3 regions of the Marinomonas rhizomae genome follow, and region 2 is predicted to be linked to each of the others. Evidence: predicted binding sites of a transcription regulator. Region 2 holds the regulator's gene; each other region holds the start of a gene.
The links. Region 2 encodes PhoB, which activates phosphate uptake and scavenging genes when phosphate is short. Its sites were predicted from a motif close to TGTCATANNNNTGTCANA; they were not measured.

Region 1 (6,006 bases), 670 kb from region 2:
GCTTGTGGCTTTTTGTTCTCCGGCTTGGCTGGCTGGTTTTTATTGATTGTAAGTAGCCACACGGCGGAAATAGAAAATCGAGTGAGATTAAGAACGCGAGATTTGCAGTTGGCAAACGAGCATTTAAAAGCCTCTGAATTGGAACAAAGTAAAGCCAAAGAAGAAGCACAAGAAGCCAACCGCGCTAAAAGTGAGTTTTTGGCGAATATGAGCCACGAAATTCGTACACCATTAAATGGCGTTATTGGTTGTTTGTCTTTGCTGATGAATACGAAATTGCAGTCTGAACAAGCTAATTTAGCTAAAATATCTCAGCAGAGTGCAGAATCCTTGTTGGATATTATTAATGATATTTTAGATTTGTCTAAGATCGAAATGGGGACGCTTACCTTAGATAAACAAGAATTTGAGCTGCGGGCATTAATCGAAGAAATTACCAGTATCTTTGTTTTAAAAGCGGAAGAAAAAGGCATCGTACTGAACTCGCCCACCACGCCGATTCCCAATATGATGTTGTTTGGTGATAGATTACGTATTAAACAGGTGTTGGTGAATTTAATGGCTAACGCGGTCAAATTTACCCAAGAGGGTGAAGTGGCGTTACGTCTTTCGGTTGAGCCGTTAGTTGATGACAGTGTCGTTTTACACATTAATATTGAAGACTCTGGGATTGGTATTTCTGAAACGAATCAAAAGCATTTGTTCCAGCGCTTTAAACAAGCAGACGGTTCGACAACACGTAAGTTTGGTGGAACGGGTTTAGGTTTGGCAATCAGTAAAGAGATTATCCAAGCCATGGATGGGGAGATTGGATTAAACTCAGTAGAAGGTCAGGGTTCTGATTTTTGGTTTCGTATACCACTTGATGTGGTTTCAATGGCTGAGCAGACCCCATTGATAACGGGTGGTGAAGAACAAGCTGTTAGAGTGACGTTAATTTATGCTAATAAAACCGGTCGTGACTATGTTGCTGCATTGCTGGATTCATTTGGTGTTATTCACAATGCTTACGACAGTATTGCTACCGCGCTGGCTGACAGTGAATGGATAGGGCGTTGTGTTTTACTGGACTCTGATGTCATTTCGGCAGTTTCTGATGTCTCTGAATTGAACGCATTCTGTCAGAAAAATGCGATTAAGCGAGTATTGCTACAAGGTCGTTCAGATATGGATTTTGATAAAGAAGTGTATGTTGCTGCTTTAGCAAAACCTGTCTTTCAGCAGCCACTGCTGGACGTGCTTGAAAATCTAAAACCATTAGTGGAAGGAGAGCCTGAGATGGCGAGTGAAGTAGAGAAGACCCCTGATGGTCGGCCAGTATTTAAAGCCAAAGTATTGTTAGCAGAAGACAATTTGACCAATCAGATTGTTGCCCGTGGTTTGTTGAACTTGTATGGCGTAGACGTTGTGGTGGCGAAAAATGGCCAAGAAGCGGTTGAGCAAGCCCAATCGACTCAATTCGATATGATTTTTATGGATTGCCAGATGCCAGTAATGGATGGTTATGAAGCGACACGAACGATTCGCCAGTTTACTGATGGGCAAACGCCTTCTGATGTAGCGATTGTTGCCCTTAGTGCTAATGCAATGAAAGGCGACGAAGACGAATGTTTCGCAGCTGGCATGAATGACCATATTGCAAAACCCATTTCGCAGGAAAAGTTAGTTGCGATACTCACAAAATGGCTTCCTTAGAGAATAGTATGGAAACGGAGATTCTAAGTTATGTTTGAGCCTAAGGTGTTTGATAATACAGATTACGAAAGTCGTTTGGCCTATAACCACGAATTAATGGCATTGGTTGCGGGTGAATTTATTAAAGAAGCAACGACCTTACTGAAAACTCTGCAGGCTCATGTTAATGGCGGCGATTGGCATGATTTCGCTCTGGTGGCGCATCGCTTAAGAGGCGCCGCTTTGGAAGTGTCTGGCTATCGCTTTTGTCAATTAATCTCAGAGATGGAAGCGCTCGTGATAAAGCATGAAAGCGACTTGTTGGCGGCGTACCATGTGGCGCTCACTGAAGAGTTTGATGCTCTCGTATTGGCTTTGAATCAAGAAATTTTTCGTTAATCCCTATCTAATAATTTTTTCATTTCTGTTATTTTTCTTCATTTTTCTTCATTTTTCTTTTGTTTTTCCGCTATTTGTTGGTTTGAAAGTTTCATTTGAATTGCGATTGTATTTCAAATGAAACCTTACTATCATCAAAGTGAAATATATTCTTTCTATAGTCGTTCTTTCTTTTCTAATAAAAACTCATTGTGAGGAACACGGAAATGCATAATTTGAAGTTAGCGTCAGTGGTTGTTGGTCTATCTATTGCGAGTTCAGGCTTTGCCGCCACACAAGTAGAATGGTGGCATGCAATGGGTGGTGCAAATGGCGAAAAAGTAAATGAAATCGCTAAAGCGTTTAACGACTCCCAAGATGCTTATGAAGTGAAGCCAGTTTATAAAGGCAATTACACAGAGACGATGACGTCAGCTATTGCCGCGTTTCGAGCGAAACAGCAACCAGCGATCGTTCAGGTATTTGAAGTAGGTACTGCGAGTATGATGGCGGCTAAAGGCGCTATTTACCCAGTATATAAGCTGATGCGTGAGTCTGGTCAATCGTTTGATGAAAGTGCTTATTTGAGCGCTGTGACAGGTTATTACACCAACAGTGATGGCCAAATGCTTTCTATGCCATTCAACAGTTCTACGCCTGTACTTTACTACAACAAAGATTTGTTCAAAAAAGCGGGCATCAGCCAAGCGCCTAAAACATGGCAAGATGTCGAAAGTGTTTCTAAGAAACTGCAAGCATCAGGTGTATCTTGTGGCTTTACGACGGCTTGGCAATCTTGGGTACAGCTAGAGAACTTAAGTTCTCGTCACAATGTACCATTTGCTACGTTAGAGAATGGCTTTGGCGGTTTGAAAACCGAGTTGAAATTTAATGGTCCATTGCAAGTTGCGCATATTTCAAAAATGGGCGAATGGCAAAAGAACGGCATCTTTAGCTATTCAGGTCGTACTAACGATGGTGCAGCGAAGTTCTACAGCCAAGAATGTGCCATGTTTACTGAATCTTCTGCCGGTTACGCTGGCATAAAACGTAATGCGAAATTCGATTTTGGTGTTGCGGAACTTCCTTACTGGGAAGGCAAGGTAAAACAACCTTCTAATACCATTATCGGTGGCGCGTCTTTGTGGGTATTGCAAGGTCACTCTAAAGAAGAATACAAAGGTGTGGCGTCTTTCCTAAGCTATCTATCAAGTGCATCTGTTCAGGCTGACTGGCATCAGTTCTCTGGTTACTTGCCAATTACTAAGGCCGCGTATGATTTGACCAAAGGTCAAGGTTTCTACGCCGCGAACCCTGGTACGGAAACGGGTGTCATCCAAATGACAACAGGTACGCCAACGGAAAACACTAAAGGTTTGCGTTTGGGTAACTTTGTACAGATTCGTGGCATCATAGACGAAGCATTAGAATCTGTTTGGAGTGGCGATGTAGATGCTCAAACCGCTTTGAATACCGCTGTTGAACGTGGTAACGCGCAACTTCGTAAGTTTGAAAAAGCGAACGACTAAATAAAACTAGCGCCCTTATGTTTTCTGCATAAGGGCGCTTTTTATTGCATGGCGTATTTTTCTTTTTAATTTGTCGTTTTCTTTTTTTTTGGATTGTCCGATGACAGTTACCTTTCCCCAAAAAGGCCTACCTTGGCTTTTGCTGTTGCCCCAGCTCTTGGTGACCGCTATTTTCTTTCTTTGGCCAGCTGAGCAAGCCTTAGAGCAAGCGTTTTATCAGGAAGACGCCTTTGGTCTGAGTCGAGAGTTTATTGGCTTGGAAAACTTTGCGGATTTATTTACTGATCCTTTGTATTACCAATCTATGTTAACCACCTTGGTGTTCAGTTTTTCTGTTGCCATTGTGGGCATGTCTTTAGCGCTGTTGTTGGCCGTGATGGCGGATCGTATTATCCGTGGCAAGCTGGCGTATCAAACTTTGTTAATTTGGCCATATGCTGTCGCGCCTGCGTTGGCGGGTGTTTTGTGGTGGATTTTGTTTGATCCGAGCATGGGGCCAATTGCCCTATGGTTGAAGTCAGCGGGTATTGATTGGAACCATTATCTTGATGGTAACCAAGCGATGATCTTGGTGGTGATTGCGTCGACTTGGAAGCAAATTAGTTACAACTTCTTATTTTTCCTTGCGGGTTTGCAAGCCGTACCGCGCTCGCTTATTGAAGCAGCAGCGATTGATGGTGCGAGTCCCTTTAAGCGCTTCTGGACCATTGTTTTTCCGCTATTGTCTCCGACGACGTTTTTCTTGTTGGTAGTGAATCTTGTGTACGCCTTCTTTGAAACCTTCGGGGTGATCGATGCGACCACCAAAGGTGGTCCAGGGCAAAGTACAACCACTTTAGTTTACAAAGTATTTGATGACGGTTTTGTTGGTTTAGATCTGGGTGGATCAGCGGCGCAATCGGTTGTTCTTATGGCGATTGTCGGCTTGATGACGGTGATTCAGTTTCGTTTTATTGAGCGTAAGGTGCAGTACTCATGATCGAAAATCGACCTTGGTTAACCTTTGCAAGTCACGCGACCTTGTTGATTGGGATCGCTTTAGTAGCCTTGCCTGTTTGGATGGCGTTGGTGGCATCGACACATCCTGCTTCGGCGTTTGGCGTTGGGCATATTCCTTTGTGGTTTGGCGGTGCGGGCGCACAAACATGGGGAACGGTATTGTTTGAAAAAGCGGGCAACGGCGTGGATACGCCTGTCTGGTTTATGATGCTGAACTCTTTGATTATGGCGCTGGGCATTACCTTCGGCAAAATCGCCATCTCTTTGTTGTCTGCTTATGCGATTGTGTTTTTCCGTTTCCCGTTTCGTAACCTGTGCTTTTGGATCATCTTCATGACCTTAATGCTGCCTGTGGAGGTGCGGATTGTGCCGACCTACGAGGTGGTGGCGAATCTTGATCTGCTTAACAGTTATACAGGTTTAACCTTGCCTTTGATTGCCAGTGCGACGGCGACTTTCTTGTTTCGTCAGTGTTTTTTAAGCATCCCAGGGGAGCTGGTGGAAGCCGCTCGAATGGACGGTGCAGGGCCATGGCGTTTCTTTTTCGATATCTTGTTGCCGCTGTCTCGAACCAATATTGCGGCCTTGTTTGTGATCTTGTTTATTTACGGTTGGAATCAATATCTATGGCCTTTGTTGATCACCACAGATGACGCTTATTACACCTTGGTGATGAGTATTAAGCGCATGCTGTCGGTGACCGATGGTGATATCGCATGGAACCAAATTATGGCAACTACCTTATTAGCGATGTTGCCACCCGTTGCGGTGGTGATAGGCATGCAGAAGCTGTTTGTTAAAGGCTTAGTGGATTCGGAGAAGTAGTAATGACGGACGTTATTTTAGAAAAAGTGGGTAAGACTTACCCTAATGGCTATCATGCCATTCCAAGCGTTGATTTAACGATTGAAGAAGGCGAATTTATTGTTTTAGTCGGCCCTTCTGGTTGTGGTAAATCCACCTTGCTGCGCATGGTGGCAGGTCTGGAAAGTATTTCTACTGGTGAGCTGCGCATCCGTGGCGAGCGCATGAATGAGAAGGAACCCGCTGAGCGTGACATCGCCATGGTGTTTCAGAATTACGCCTTGTACCCGCATATGTCGGTGTACGATAACATGGCTTACGGCCTGAAAAACCGCGGCATGCCAAAGGATCAAATTGCTGAAAAGGTCAGTGATGTAGCACAGATGCTGGGTTTAACTGAACTGCTACAGCGTAAGCCGCGTCAATTATCCGGCGGCCAGCGTCAACGTGTTGCTATGGGGCGCGCTATGGTGCGAGACCCGAAAGTGTTTTTGTTCGATGAACCTTTGTCTAATCTAGATGCAAAATTACGTGTGCAGATGCGTGTCGAGATTCGTCAGTTGCAGCGTAAATTAGGCACCACGACCTTGTATGTAACCCATGATCAAGTTGAGGCGATGAC
Region 2 (6,006 bases):
TGGTCATTTGGAATCTCATAGCTTAGATCCATTTGGCCCGCTTGGAAGCGCTTCAGCTCAGCGTTAGGGGATTCAATTGGTAGATAAGTAACCTTGTTAATGATGGTTTTAGCATCATTCCAATAGTTTTTGTTACGAGTGAAGACCATTTTTTCGTTGACGATCCATTCGTCCATTTTGTAAGCACCGTTAGATACCATGTGCTCTGGTTTTGTCCAATCGTCGCCCCATTTCTCGACCACTTTTTTAGGTACTGGGAACATGGTTTGGTGAGCGGTCATTTTTACAAAGTAAGGTACAGGGCGCTCAAGTGTTACTTGGAATGTGTAAGGGTCTAGTGCTTTGACGCCAAGTGTAGAAGGATCGGCTTCGCCGGCAATAATTTTAGTTGCGTTGACAATCGATGGGATTTCCATGAACCATGCATATGGTGAAGCAAGCGCTGGGTCAACCGCACGTGTGAAAGCGTAAACAAAGTCTTCAGCGGTGACTGGGTCGCCATTAGACCATTTGGCATCTTTGCGGAGGTGAAAGGTGTATTGCGTGTTGTCAGCGTTTACATCGAAGCTTGTTGCCACACCTGGGACTTGGTTACCGTCGCCATCTTGGTTATACAAACCTTCAAACAGGTCTTTTGAACGAATAGAGCCTGGCGTGCCTTCCATTTTTTGTGGATCAAGTGTTGCTGGTTCTGCACCACCACCACGAACAAGTTCTTGTTTAGCGGCGAGTTCTACGCCTGCTGGTACGTCTGCCGCTTGGGCTTGCATGGCAAAAAGAGTAGTAGCCATTATGGCACTGGCGAGTAATGTCTTTTTCATGTTGAGTATGTCCCTTGTTAGTTAGCTTTTGTGTGCAATTTTTTTATATTTAGACGCGTACCTGCACTGGCGTGTATTCGTCTTACGCTTTCATAGTTCACCAATTTACAAAAGGTCACAATCGAAATTGCGTATCAGGTCATGCGTCTGATAAATGTAAGTTTTATAAAAGAGTGATGGAAATGGCTGGTTTGGCATCTAAAGCGCTTGAACGAGAAGCGGCTTCAGTTTATAGCCTTTCATTTGAAAGGCTTTGTGGAGCCGAGAAAGTCGTCATGATATTCTGTGGTTATTAGATAATATTTGATCGAAGGGGCTTAGGAAGATGCGAATAAGTCTACTAAGCCTCAACTTTAGGAGTGATTTGGCATCGTGATTACACACCCATTTAAAGCCGCGGGGGCTTTTTTTAAAGCGTTCCCTTTAGTTTTTTCAAAAGATTTAAGGCTGTTTATATTAGCGCCTTTGTTAGCGAATTTTGTATTGGTCGGCTTATTGTACATGGTCGCTTTTAGCTATTTTCAGACATTAATGGATTCTGCCATGGGGTATTTACCCGAATGGGTCTCCTTTTTAAATTGGCTGTTTTATTTGATTTTTGCGGCCATTATTAGCGTGCTTTTGTTCTATAGTTTTTCTGTTGGGGTGAATATCTTAGCGGCGCCTTTTATGGCGTTTTTGGCGGAAAAAGTAGAAGAGAAAGAAACGGGGAAAGTCTTTGATGAAACGTTGACTGCTGGCGTTCTTATGGCGATTGTCGGTCGTAGTTTACAGAGAGAGTGCCAGAAAATATTGTATTTTTTACCGCGTTTTGTTTTGCTGTTGTTATTGTCTTTTATTCCTCTGGTTAATGTGATTGCGCCAGTTTTGTTATTATTATTTTCAGCTTGGATGTTATCCCTTCAATATATGGATTATGCCTTCGATAATAACAAGGTTAAATTCCATGATATGAGAATGGCGTTACGCTCTAAACCTTTGTTATGTTGGACATTTGGCGGGATAGTAATGGTCGGATTGACGATTCCTTTCTTTAACTTATTCGTTATGCCAATTGCTGTAGTGGCAGCCACACTTTTGTGGATTTCGATTTTTAGATCAGAGCATGGGGATTTTTCTGCCTTGTTAGATCGCACTAATGGAACTTTGTAATGTCATTAAAAATTTTGGTAGTAGATGATGCTTCTTTCACTCGTGATTTGATTCGCCGCTCATTGAAAAAGCAATTTCCAGCAGTGGAAATAGAAGAAGCGGTAAATGGCCGAAAAGCACAGCAAATGCTGACAAAGTCTCAGTTTGACATGGTGTTGTGTGACTGGGAAATGCCTGAAATGACTGGTGTTGAGCTGCTTAAATGGTGTCGAGAGCAGCCTAAATACAAAAAAGAAGATGTGCCATTTGTGATGATTACTAGCCGTGGTGACAAAAGCCATGTGGTGGAAGCTGTGCAGTCTGGCGTGACGGATTATTTGGGCAAGCCGTTTTCTAGTGAGCAGTTAGCCAATAAAGTCATATCCGCTGCGAAAAAGCATGGTCTTGATAAAAAACTAACGTCACAGAAATCTCGTGAATCTGTCTCTCCTGGTGGCGTCAGCTCAGCATCGCTAGACGTATTGATGGGAGCGGGCAAATCCGCTCCGGTAAAAGCCACTAAGTTTACCAACCCCGACGCGCCCGTTGTATCAGTAAAGGATGTCAAAATCCCGACCATGGTGCGTTTCGAAAGCAAACAGTTCCGTTGCATGGTTATCCAGTTTAGCAAGACCGAAGCGACCATGCTGATTAAGAGTGACGACGTCGTGCCGCAAGTATTGGGGCAATCGGTATTGGATTTGGAGCATAAAGGCGTGACGAATCGCTTAAATTATTATGTGCAGTCCGTTGCGACGACAGAGAAAAAACATAACTCGACATTTTTAACCGTTACCTTGAGTCTGATCGATCAAGACAGCGAGAAAGAGGCTTTTATTAGCCAATTGTTTGAGAGCTTATAAAAGACCTTCGCTCGTGACGTCGTGCAAAGATCTCTATAAGTATTTTTTGGGTTGGATTTGAATGATCTATAAAGGGAAGCATGAGTGTCATGCTTCCCTTTTTTATTATTGATCTGTTGACGGTGTTTCATCGGTATTGAATGCGATCGCTGGAATCGTATCATTTCTGGTTCGATTCGCTGGGAAATGGCACGAAAACGTACTTCCAAAACCAGGCTGACTGCGAATTTGTAGCTTGGCATCGTGATGTAATAGCACATGCTTTACGATGGCTAGGCCAAGACCTGTACCGCCGGTTTTAGAGCCTCGCCCTTTGTCGACTCGGAAGAAACGTTCTGTGAGTCGAGGAATGTATCTTGGCTCTATGCCAATGCCAGAGTCTTTTATAGAGAACACACCATTAAACTCACTGGACTCCCATTTGATCTCAATCTCGCCGCCATCTGGTGAGTATTTGATGGCGTTAAAAATCAGATTGGAAAAAGCACTATAGAGCTCTTTGTAAGAGCCGTACAAGCGAGCTTCTTCGGGAATTTGCAAATTAATAGAGTGTTTGTCCGTCAACACTGGCGTAGTTGCATTGGTAATGGTTTGTACTAAGTCTGAAACTTTATGCCATTGGTTCTCTTCGCGTTTGTCATTACTCTCCAAGCGAGAAAGCAGTAACAGATCTTCGATGAGTTGTTCCATCCGCTCAGATTGCTCAGACATATTAACAATGCCTTTTTGCATGCTTTTTGGCAGACTGTCCTTGAACATGTCGAGGGTTTCTAAGTAGCCCTTAATAACGGTAAGCGGCGTTTTTAATTCATGGGAAGCGTTGGCAACAAAGTCTTTGCGCATCTGTTCTAGCAAGTGTAAGCGCGTCACATCACGAACAAAAATCAGGTGATCATTTTTATCGTACAGCGTGGTTTGGATTTCTAAATAGACGCCATCTTTGGCAGGCGACTTGATGACCAAAGGCTCACCAAAACGTTTTTGGCTAAAATAACGGAAAAATTCTGGGCTACGGACAATGTTGGTGATGATTTGGCCGCGATCGACGGGGCGCATTAAACCGAGAAAGTGGGCCGCCGAGTTATTCCACCATTCCAAATTGCCTTGGTTATCCGCCATGATAACGCCTTCTTTTAAGGCGGTGGTGGAGCTTTCTATTCGGGTTAGCGCTTGGCGCATGCGACGCTTGGATTTGCGCTGTTTTTTATGTAATCGATAAACCGCATCGAATACTTCGCCCCAAATTCCGCTGGCCTCTGGTGGTGCAGCACGACCAGAATGACGAAGCCAATTATGGAATTGGTAGAGCTGATAAAGCTGCCAGTACAGGGAACCTAAAACGTACAGCAGCAAAACACCCAACAACTGACCTATTACTAGGCCTATTACAATACAGGCCGCGAATCCTGCGAGCCAAGTAATAATAGTGTTTCGCCAAACTGTTTTCATACGGACCTTTTTGCTGAGAAGCGGTAGCCTGTTCCTCGTACTGTTTGTATCAAGAAATCATGAGTACTACCAATGGCTTTGCGTAAACGACGTATATGAACATCAACGGTACGTTCTTCAACGTAGACATTTCCTCCCCATACTTGATCCAACAATTGCGCTCTTGAATAGGCACGCTCTTGGTGGGTCATGAGGAATTTGAGTAGACGGTATTCTGTCGGCCCCATGTCTAAAGGACGACTGCCTATGGTAACGCGTTGGCTAATTGGATCAAGGGTAAGACCTTCAATTTCAATTGGCTCATCAACCCCTTGAGGCGTTGCACGGCGTAATACTGCTTTGAGTCGAGCAACGAGCTCGCGAGGTGAGAAAGGCTTGGTGATGTAATCGTCCGCGCCGACTTCTAGACCTTGGATTTTGTTGTCTTCTTCACTTTTCGCAGTCAGCATAATGACTGGAATTTCTGCCGTTGTGGGGTCTTTTTTCAATCTGCGAGTCAGCTCAATGCCGCTACCGCCAGGCATCATCCAATCGGCAAGAATCAAATCCGGACGATGGTCCACAATGATTTCATGGGCTTGCTGAATGTTTTCTGCTTCCAAATACTCGTAGCCCGCCATTTCAAGTGCAATGGCGATCATTTCGCGTATGGAAGATTCGTCGTCAATAATTAATACTTTTTTACCGGTCACAGGATTCATCCTCATCTCAGGAACGGTTTCATTAAAGCGATCTAATGTGACAATTCGGTTACATTGTCACAACTTTGCCACATATTACATAAAATAGCTTGCGACCAGACCGATGAAAACACAGTAACCAACGCGGTTATTGTCTAAAAATGAGCGAAAGCAAGCTTGTCGATCACGCTCTTTAGCTTGATTAAATTGCTGATAAAAGAGTCCAATACACACCACGAGTGATACAAAGTATAGCCAATGTAATCCGGCTAGTAGACCAATCCAGGTCAATAAAGACAAGGTTAGACCTTGTAGGCAAACAATGACGAATAAATCATATCTGCCAAATAAGATGGCGGTGGATTTGATGCCTATTTTGAGGTCATCTGGACGGTCTGTCATTGCATAATAGGTATCATAGGCAATGGTCCAAAAGCAATTGGCGACAAACAGCATCCATAGCTCAGGATCGGTTAAATCTCCTCCCTGTGCACTGTAGGCCATGGGAATTGCCCACGAAAAAGCCAAGCCAAGAAACAACTGGGGTAGATGGGTATAGCGTTTCATAAACGGATACAGAGCAGCCAAGCCTAAGCCTACGAACGACAGTAAAATCGTTTGCAGATCGGTAAAAAGTACTAAAACAAAGCTTAAAATCGACAAAGCACAAAACAGAACAAGTGCTTCTTTTTCAGATACTCGGCCCGACGGTAGCGGGCGGTTTTTAGTACGATCAACATGACCATCGACCTTTCGATCCGCGTAGTCATTAATCACGCAACCCGCAGATCGCATGCTAAAAACGCCTAAGATAAAGATAACGATCAAATGCCATTGAGGCATACCATCGGCTGCCAGCCATAGCGCCCATAATGTTGGCCACATCAGTAAGAATGAACCGATAGGGCGGTTGAATCGAGTGAGTTCTGCGTAGTCTTTAAGTTTGTTCATAACAATCCAAACGGCGGTTTTAGTTGGTTGATCTCATCAAAGAAAGCTTCATTGACCAATATTCCAGGGCCAAACTGATGAAACACAGAGCGTCTCGCCCACAAAGCATTA
Region 3 (6,006 bases), 1.1 Mb from region 2:
GCGCAGAATACTGATCCGTTATAACTTTAATAAATTTATCCACTCCAGAACTAGTAGAAAAGTCCGCTTGTATGCAAGAAATCCCCTGCTCTTCTAAGATGGCAATATCTTCTCGTTCTCTGCGATAGGTGATAACCACCTTGTATCCTTGAGCAACTAACGCTTTAGCGCAAGCAAGACCTAGACGTTGCCCTCCGCCGGTAATAATAATTGGCATTTTACGCGTCATTAGTGTCCTTTCCTACTGAGTTATTGTCATTAACCACATGAAAAAATACTATCGATTCAGTATTGATAGTTTGTTTATAACAACACTGGATTTTTCTGCTAGCTTAAATACGTACCGTTTAAAAAAAAAGATCAATTAATATCATCTAAGATCTTTTTTCCCACGTATCCATTGAACCACTTTCCATTAATAAGTTCTAAGGAAGATGCGTTGCTGAATTTCACTCTATAAATTTAAAGAAGGAATTGCGATGACTTTACCAACAGAAAGACCCATTAATAAAGCGTTAACAAGCGAAAAGATCCCTCAAGAAGCATTCGACTGGTACGATGAATACGCCCATGGCGATATAGATCGCCGTACTTTCTTGTCTCGTCTCGGCACACTTAGCGTGACGGGACTGACCCTTTCTGTCGTCGCAGGTGCACTAACGCCAAATTACGCATTGGCTGAACAAGTGTCATTTAATGATCCAGATATTACGGCGAGTTACGTTGAATACGAATCGCCGAACGGACATGGTAAAGCTCGTGGCTATTTAGTCATTCCCAAAAATGTTAATGCCGATAACAAAGCGGCAGCCGTTCTAGTTGCGCACGAAAACCGTGGCCTCAACCCATACATAGAGGATGTTGCAAGACGGCTAGCAAAAGCCGGATTCATCGCTTTTGCTCCTGATGCTCTCTTCCCTTTAGGTGGTTATCCAGGTAATGACGATGAAGGTCGTGCAATGCAAAAAACCTTGGACGGAAATAAAATCGAAGGGGACTTTATGGATGCCGCAACGCTGCTGAAAAACCATGAATTGAGTACTGGAAAAGTAGGCATGGTCGGATTTTGTTATGGAGGGTATTTGACAAATGCCTTAGCAGCAGCAATGCCAGACACTATTCATGCAGGTGCACCTTATTACGGTACACCTGCAAAATCCAACATAGATAAAATTACAGCACCACTACAGCTGCATTTTGCAGAGTTGGATAAACGAGTGAATGACTCTTGGCCAGCTTATGAGAAAGCATTAAAAGCGAACAATGTGGAATACACAGCGTATGTATATCCTAACGCGAATCATGGTTTCCATAATGATTCGACCGCCCGTTATCAAGAGAAAAACGCAGAGCTTGCCTGGGAGCGCACTATTAGTTTCTTTAAAAAGACATTGAGTGCTTAACGGTAAATAAAAAGTGTTACGGCCTATTTTCTTAAGCCGTAACACTTTTTATCCTCTTAGTATTATCGATTGCGGATTGCTTACTATAGTTGAAATTAATACCGCGCAAATTAGGAGTCTGCTGCCACAAAGACTCACACAAATCCGATACACTAATTTCGTCACCAGATTGCAACCACGCAACAACAGCTCGAGCAACGTTGGGATAAGAAATCTGAATGACTCTACTTGTTTCTAGCCACTCTTGAATGATTTGCGAGTTCAATACATCGCTCGTTTTCGCTATTTCTAAAAACTCTAACGCGATGGCATTAGAGTGTTGCTCGATTTGACCTTTCAAAGGTTTAGCGAGAATGCGACGACCAAGCTGCAAGGCCTCTGAATTTAATTCAAATCCAGCATTACACAGCACAGACTCACACTCACCTAAGTTCTTTTGAAAGACTTCTCGACTAAAAGGAAAAACCTCTACATTGCCATAAAGTCCAGGCTCAATATCCTTGCAATGAAGGCGGAAACGATAATTCTGCACCCCCTCTAACCAATCTAACACCGCCTCACTGTTCTCAAAAGGCAGATAGACCAAAACCTGCTCTGGGTCCGCCATGTTCTTTATTTGTTGCGTATGAATCAGTGGCGGCAAAATAGGATGACCAAAGTGGTGCCAGTGTGCGCCTAACTGAGTTGCTGCAGGCGCAAAATTTGACATAATCCATTGGGCTATAAAATTCTTTTTATAACGCGGGATATCGTACTTAAAGGCATACTGATGGCCAAACCCGACGCAAGGAACACCTTGACGTTTAGCCGCCCAAGCAACAATAGGCTCAAAATCCGTGATCACCAAATCATAACCGTGAGTATCAATCGTACGAATATCTCGGTATAGCTTCAAAAAATTAGCGTTCTTGCAGGTCGCGTACAGATCCAACTGACCATTTCGAGCAACAAAACTCAAGCCTTGAAACGTTCGATAATCACCGAATACGGCCATATCGAAATAATCTTCTGGCGGACGACCTGAAAAAACAAAATCAACCTCTATGCCTGCAGCATACATCTCAACCGCCATGGCTCGAGCGCGAGTAATATGACCATTCCCTGTTCCTTGAACACCATACAATATCTTCATACTAAAATCCCTATCGCTAATGCAGCACAGGCCGTACCTAACAAGGCGCCAATTACGGTATCTGTCGGAAAATGAACACCAAGAAAAATACGTGACAATCCTACGTTTACCGCCCAGAAATAGAAGATTAAATTCATACTTGGAAACCACCCAGATAAACAAAAGGCCATAAAAAATGCCCCGGATGTATGACCTGATGGAAAAGAAAATTGATCGGCGGGAATAATAAAGCTGTTGAAATTATCGAGCGCATCTGCTGGGCGATGACGCTTGAAGCCGCGTTTTAGCAAGAGGTATAAAGCTCTCTCAATTAAAAAACCAAATACCAATATAAGCGTCAGCATCTGCTCTCCAGCGAACCAAAGCAGCAGCGCCAGTATGGCATAAAACGGCCCATCCGCTGAAAATGAAACAGCACGACCAATACGAGTTAATGTGGCGCGATGCTTTCTCGCCATACACCAAGAAAAAGTCTGTACATCTACGGCGTGGATATTCTGAAATATATTCATACTTATCACCTCACTGGTTTTATCATACTTTCAACATAAACCAGTAAAATGTCCGTTCTGTGGCATTAGTATGACAACTTAGTGACATGCCTAAACCATAAAGTCGAGACAAAAAAATACCTCGACACAGCGAGGTATTTTTTGCGATCTTAGATTGCCATGATTAATTCATGTGATTCATTTTATGAAACTTCTCGATCATTGCTTCTGGCTTCACTTTTTTGTTACTACCGTTCAATGCGTAAACGACGGTTTCACCCTTTGGGCCAGAACCGATATCGGTATAGCGAAGAGGCACTTCACCAACAGCGCGAGCATCATTCATTTCTTGCAATGAACCAAACACATAAATACGACCTTCGATACGCATTTCACCGTAGAAAGAGTCTGCCGCTTTTAGCTCGCCGTCATACATTTCAACAGCTGCAATACCCGACATTTTTTTCTTATCCGCATTAGTTAGACCGAAAACAATGGTTTCACCTTTTGGGCCATCACCAATGCGCACTTTACGATAAGATGTTTCACCTACCTGCAAAAAGTCTTCATACACACCACGATCGTCAAAAACATAAATACGACCTTCGTGATGCACTTCGTACAAATCACCATTGTTCAAAGACATTGTTTCAGCGGTAGGCATAGTGTCTTGCTTTTTTACCGTTTCACCGCAAGCAGTCAACAGAGACAATGCAATTAGGCCGGTTGCAATAGGTAAGAATTTCAACTTCATGGTTTAGCTCCTAGGTTAGATTTATAACCACCTTAAAAGCTAAAAATTACACAATCATTACAAAAAGATGACTAAAAGCTTTCAGTGACGATGATATACGCAGCCAATGTTACAACCAATTGGTCAGCATAATACCGATGCCAAGCGACTGAGTCTGATGGTTATAATCCAATAAAGATTGCCCATATCCATTAAAATATTGAATGTAACCGCGTGTTTTCCCCCACAAAGGAAACGTAAAACCTACCTGTACCGCTCCCCTATTATCGGATGACTTAAGATTATTTCTCAGCATTACGTCAATAGTATAATCATCGATAACATGTATGACATTGAGCTCGCCGTAGCCATAATAATTTTCAATGTTGGGATTATCGTCCACCCTTGAGCTTTCAGGAATCCGATACCAAGGTTTAAAGGAAAAAGCGGTATCCTCATATTCAAACAAGAAGTCCACATAAAACCGATTCCAAGAACGAGATAACTCATTTGACTGACCATTAGACTGATGAACAAAACCATAGGAGACATAGTTTGGCTTAATACCTAAAAAACCGTGTTTCGGCTTGGTAACAATAAAGGCTTCAGGTTCATGATTAGTATCGCGAAAAGGTGCTGAAATGCTACTGTTATAGGCCTGCCAGTAAGCTTGCTGAGTGTAGGCAAACCACAAGCTACTATTTTTACCAACAACATCATATGCCACAGGAAATTTAAGGCTAAATTGAAACTTAAACTCGACACTTTGTAGACTTTCCGAATCGCTAGCATCGCCTAAAAAAGCGCGATCGTTAGGGTTCGAGGTGTAAGCAATGGGTAGAAAATAATTGGGTTTATGGGGCGTTAAAACAAACGGATTATTCACCGTCGCCTGCTCTCTATTCTCTCTTTGCTGCAGTAATCCATTATCTTCTTTAGCTCGCTTACTAATAGATTCAGGGACTTCAGGCTCTTCAGGAGAATAAGGGCTATCTACCTGTTCTTCGGTCGTCGTATCGGACGTGCTAAAAAAGCCGCTGTCTGATTTATTATCTAGAGAACTTGCTCCCACTTCAGCCCAAAGCAAACTCGGAAGAAGCATCATTGAGCATACAATGGCTTTCATTTTTAAAACCTTCTTAATACAAACGTATAATCTTATTGGGAAAGAACGACCTTTTTTGCGTAGGTGTCTCGTTCCATTTCACACACCTCCACCGAAAAGCTAACATCCTTTAATGAAAATTGTGTTAAAGACTCTAGAACCAAATGAGAAAGCTGCGTTCTTTGTTCAAGGGTTCGCCCTGAAAGTATTCGTAAAACAACATGGACAAAAGCATCTTCCTTACCTGCCGTTAAGAAGCTCTTATAGGGGAAACTACGTAATTTGATATCTTCTTCAGCAAACAAGGTCGACGCAATACAAGCGCCTTTGACAGCCTCAAGAAGATCGACTGGAGGTACTTCTTGCTCTAAATTTTGGCTGTATTCGATAATGCAATGTGGCATGTCAGACTCCATTTTTAGATTTATTTGGCACTATTTCACTAATAACCACGACGTTTATCTACTGCCGGAGGGAGGTTCCCAGTCAATCGATACTGCTGAATATTCCTAGCGACAATGTCACTTGCGCTAACAGGGTTCGTAGGCGCAGAAATATGTGGCAGAACAGTCACGCTATCATGGCACCAATAAGGATGATTTTCTGGCAACGGCTCTTGCGCAAAAACATCTAAAACAGCATGGGATAACTCATCGTATTCCAGCTTATTTAGCAAAGCCTCGTCATCTATAATTGGCCCACGAGCAAAATTAATCAAACTGGCTCCAATTGGTAAAAGCGATAAATGCTGCTGATCTAATAAGCCCTTTGTTTCAGGCGTCAAAGGTAAAAGGCAAACAAGTATATCAGTTTGCTTCAATAAAAGAGCCAGCCCCTCTTCACCATGAAAGCACTCAACACCTTCGATTTGCTTTTCATGACGACTCCAACCAGCAACGGGAAAACCATTGGCAACCAAACGCTGCGAACTTACTCGTCCTAATTCCCCCAACCCGAGCACACCGATTCGACGATCTTGAGCACGCACCATCGGTTTTTGAAACCAAGATTTTTGTGCCTGCTGCTTGGCATAACTTGGCATATCTCGATGAAGGTAAAGAGTCCAAGCCAAGACCGCTTCAGACATCGTCTCGGCCAACTTAGCATCGACTAGCCGCACTATCGAAAACGAAGGTGAGGAT

Region 1: the regulator PhoB is predicted to act here: its motif matches at 2,203-2,220, upstream of ugpB (sn-glycerol-3-phosphate ABC transporter substrate-binding protein UgpB).
Region 3: the regulator PhoB is predicted to act here: its motif matches at 3,117-3,134, upstream of KDW99_RS14990 (phosphatase PAP2 family protein).

What each region holds. Positions count from the first base shown of each region.
Region 1 covers NZ_CP073343.1:585,181-591,186, forward strand. Annotated here, with positions in the region: gene KDW99_RS02615 (ATP-binding protein) at 1-1,695, shown strand, start outside; gene KDW99_RS02620 (Hpt domain-containing protein) at 1,726-2,073, shown strand; gene ugpB (sn-glycerol-3-phosphate ABC transporter substrate-binding protein UgpB) at 2,280-3,581, shown strand; gene ugpA (sn-glycerol-3-phosphate ABC transporter permease UgpA) at 3,682-4,560, shown strand; gene ugpE (sn-glycerol-3-phosphate ABC transporter permease UgpE) at 4,557-5,405, shown strand; gene KDW99_RS02640 (sn-glycerol-3-phosphate import ATP-binding protein UgpC) at 5,408-6,006, shown strand, end outside.
Region 2 covers NZ_CP073343.1:4,287,839-4,293,844, reverse strand. Annotated here, with positions in the region: gene KDW99_RS20105 (peptide ABC transporter substrate-binding protein) at 1-821, opposite strand, end outside; gene cysZ (sulfate transporter CysZ) at 1,194-1,973, shown strand; gene KDW99_RS20095 (response regulator) at 1,973-2,815, shown strand; gene phoR (phosphate regulon sensor histidine kinase PhoR) at 2,921-4,264, opposite strand; gene phoB (phosphate regulon transcriptional regulator PhoB) at 4,261-4,956, opposite strand; gene ubiA (4-hydroxybenzoate octaprenyltransferase) at 5,041-5,895, opposite strand; gene KDW99_RS20075 (chorismate--pyruvate lyase family protein) at 5,892-6,006, opposite strand, start outside.
Region 3 covers NZ_CP073343.1:3,178,730-3,184,735, forward strand. Annotated here, with positions in the region: gene folM (dihydromonapterin reductase) at 1-229, opposite strand, end outside; gene KDW99_RS14980 (dienelactone hydrolase family protein) at 480-1,403, shown strand; gene KDW99_RS14985 (MJ1255/VC2487 family glycosyltransferase) at 1,435-2,535, opposite strand; gene KDW99_RS14990 (phosphatase PAP2 family protein) at 2,532-3,047, opposite strand; gene KDW99_RS14995 (hypothetical protein) at 3,211-3,780, opposite strand; gene KDW99_RS15000 (phospholipase A) at 3,890-4,885, opposite strand; gene KDW99_RS15005 (5-carboxymethyl-2-hydroxymuconate Delta-isomerase) at 4,918-5,268, opposite strand; gene KDW99_RS15010 (2-hydroxyacid dehydrogenase) at 5,307-6,006, opposite strand, start outside.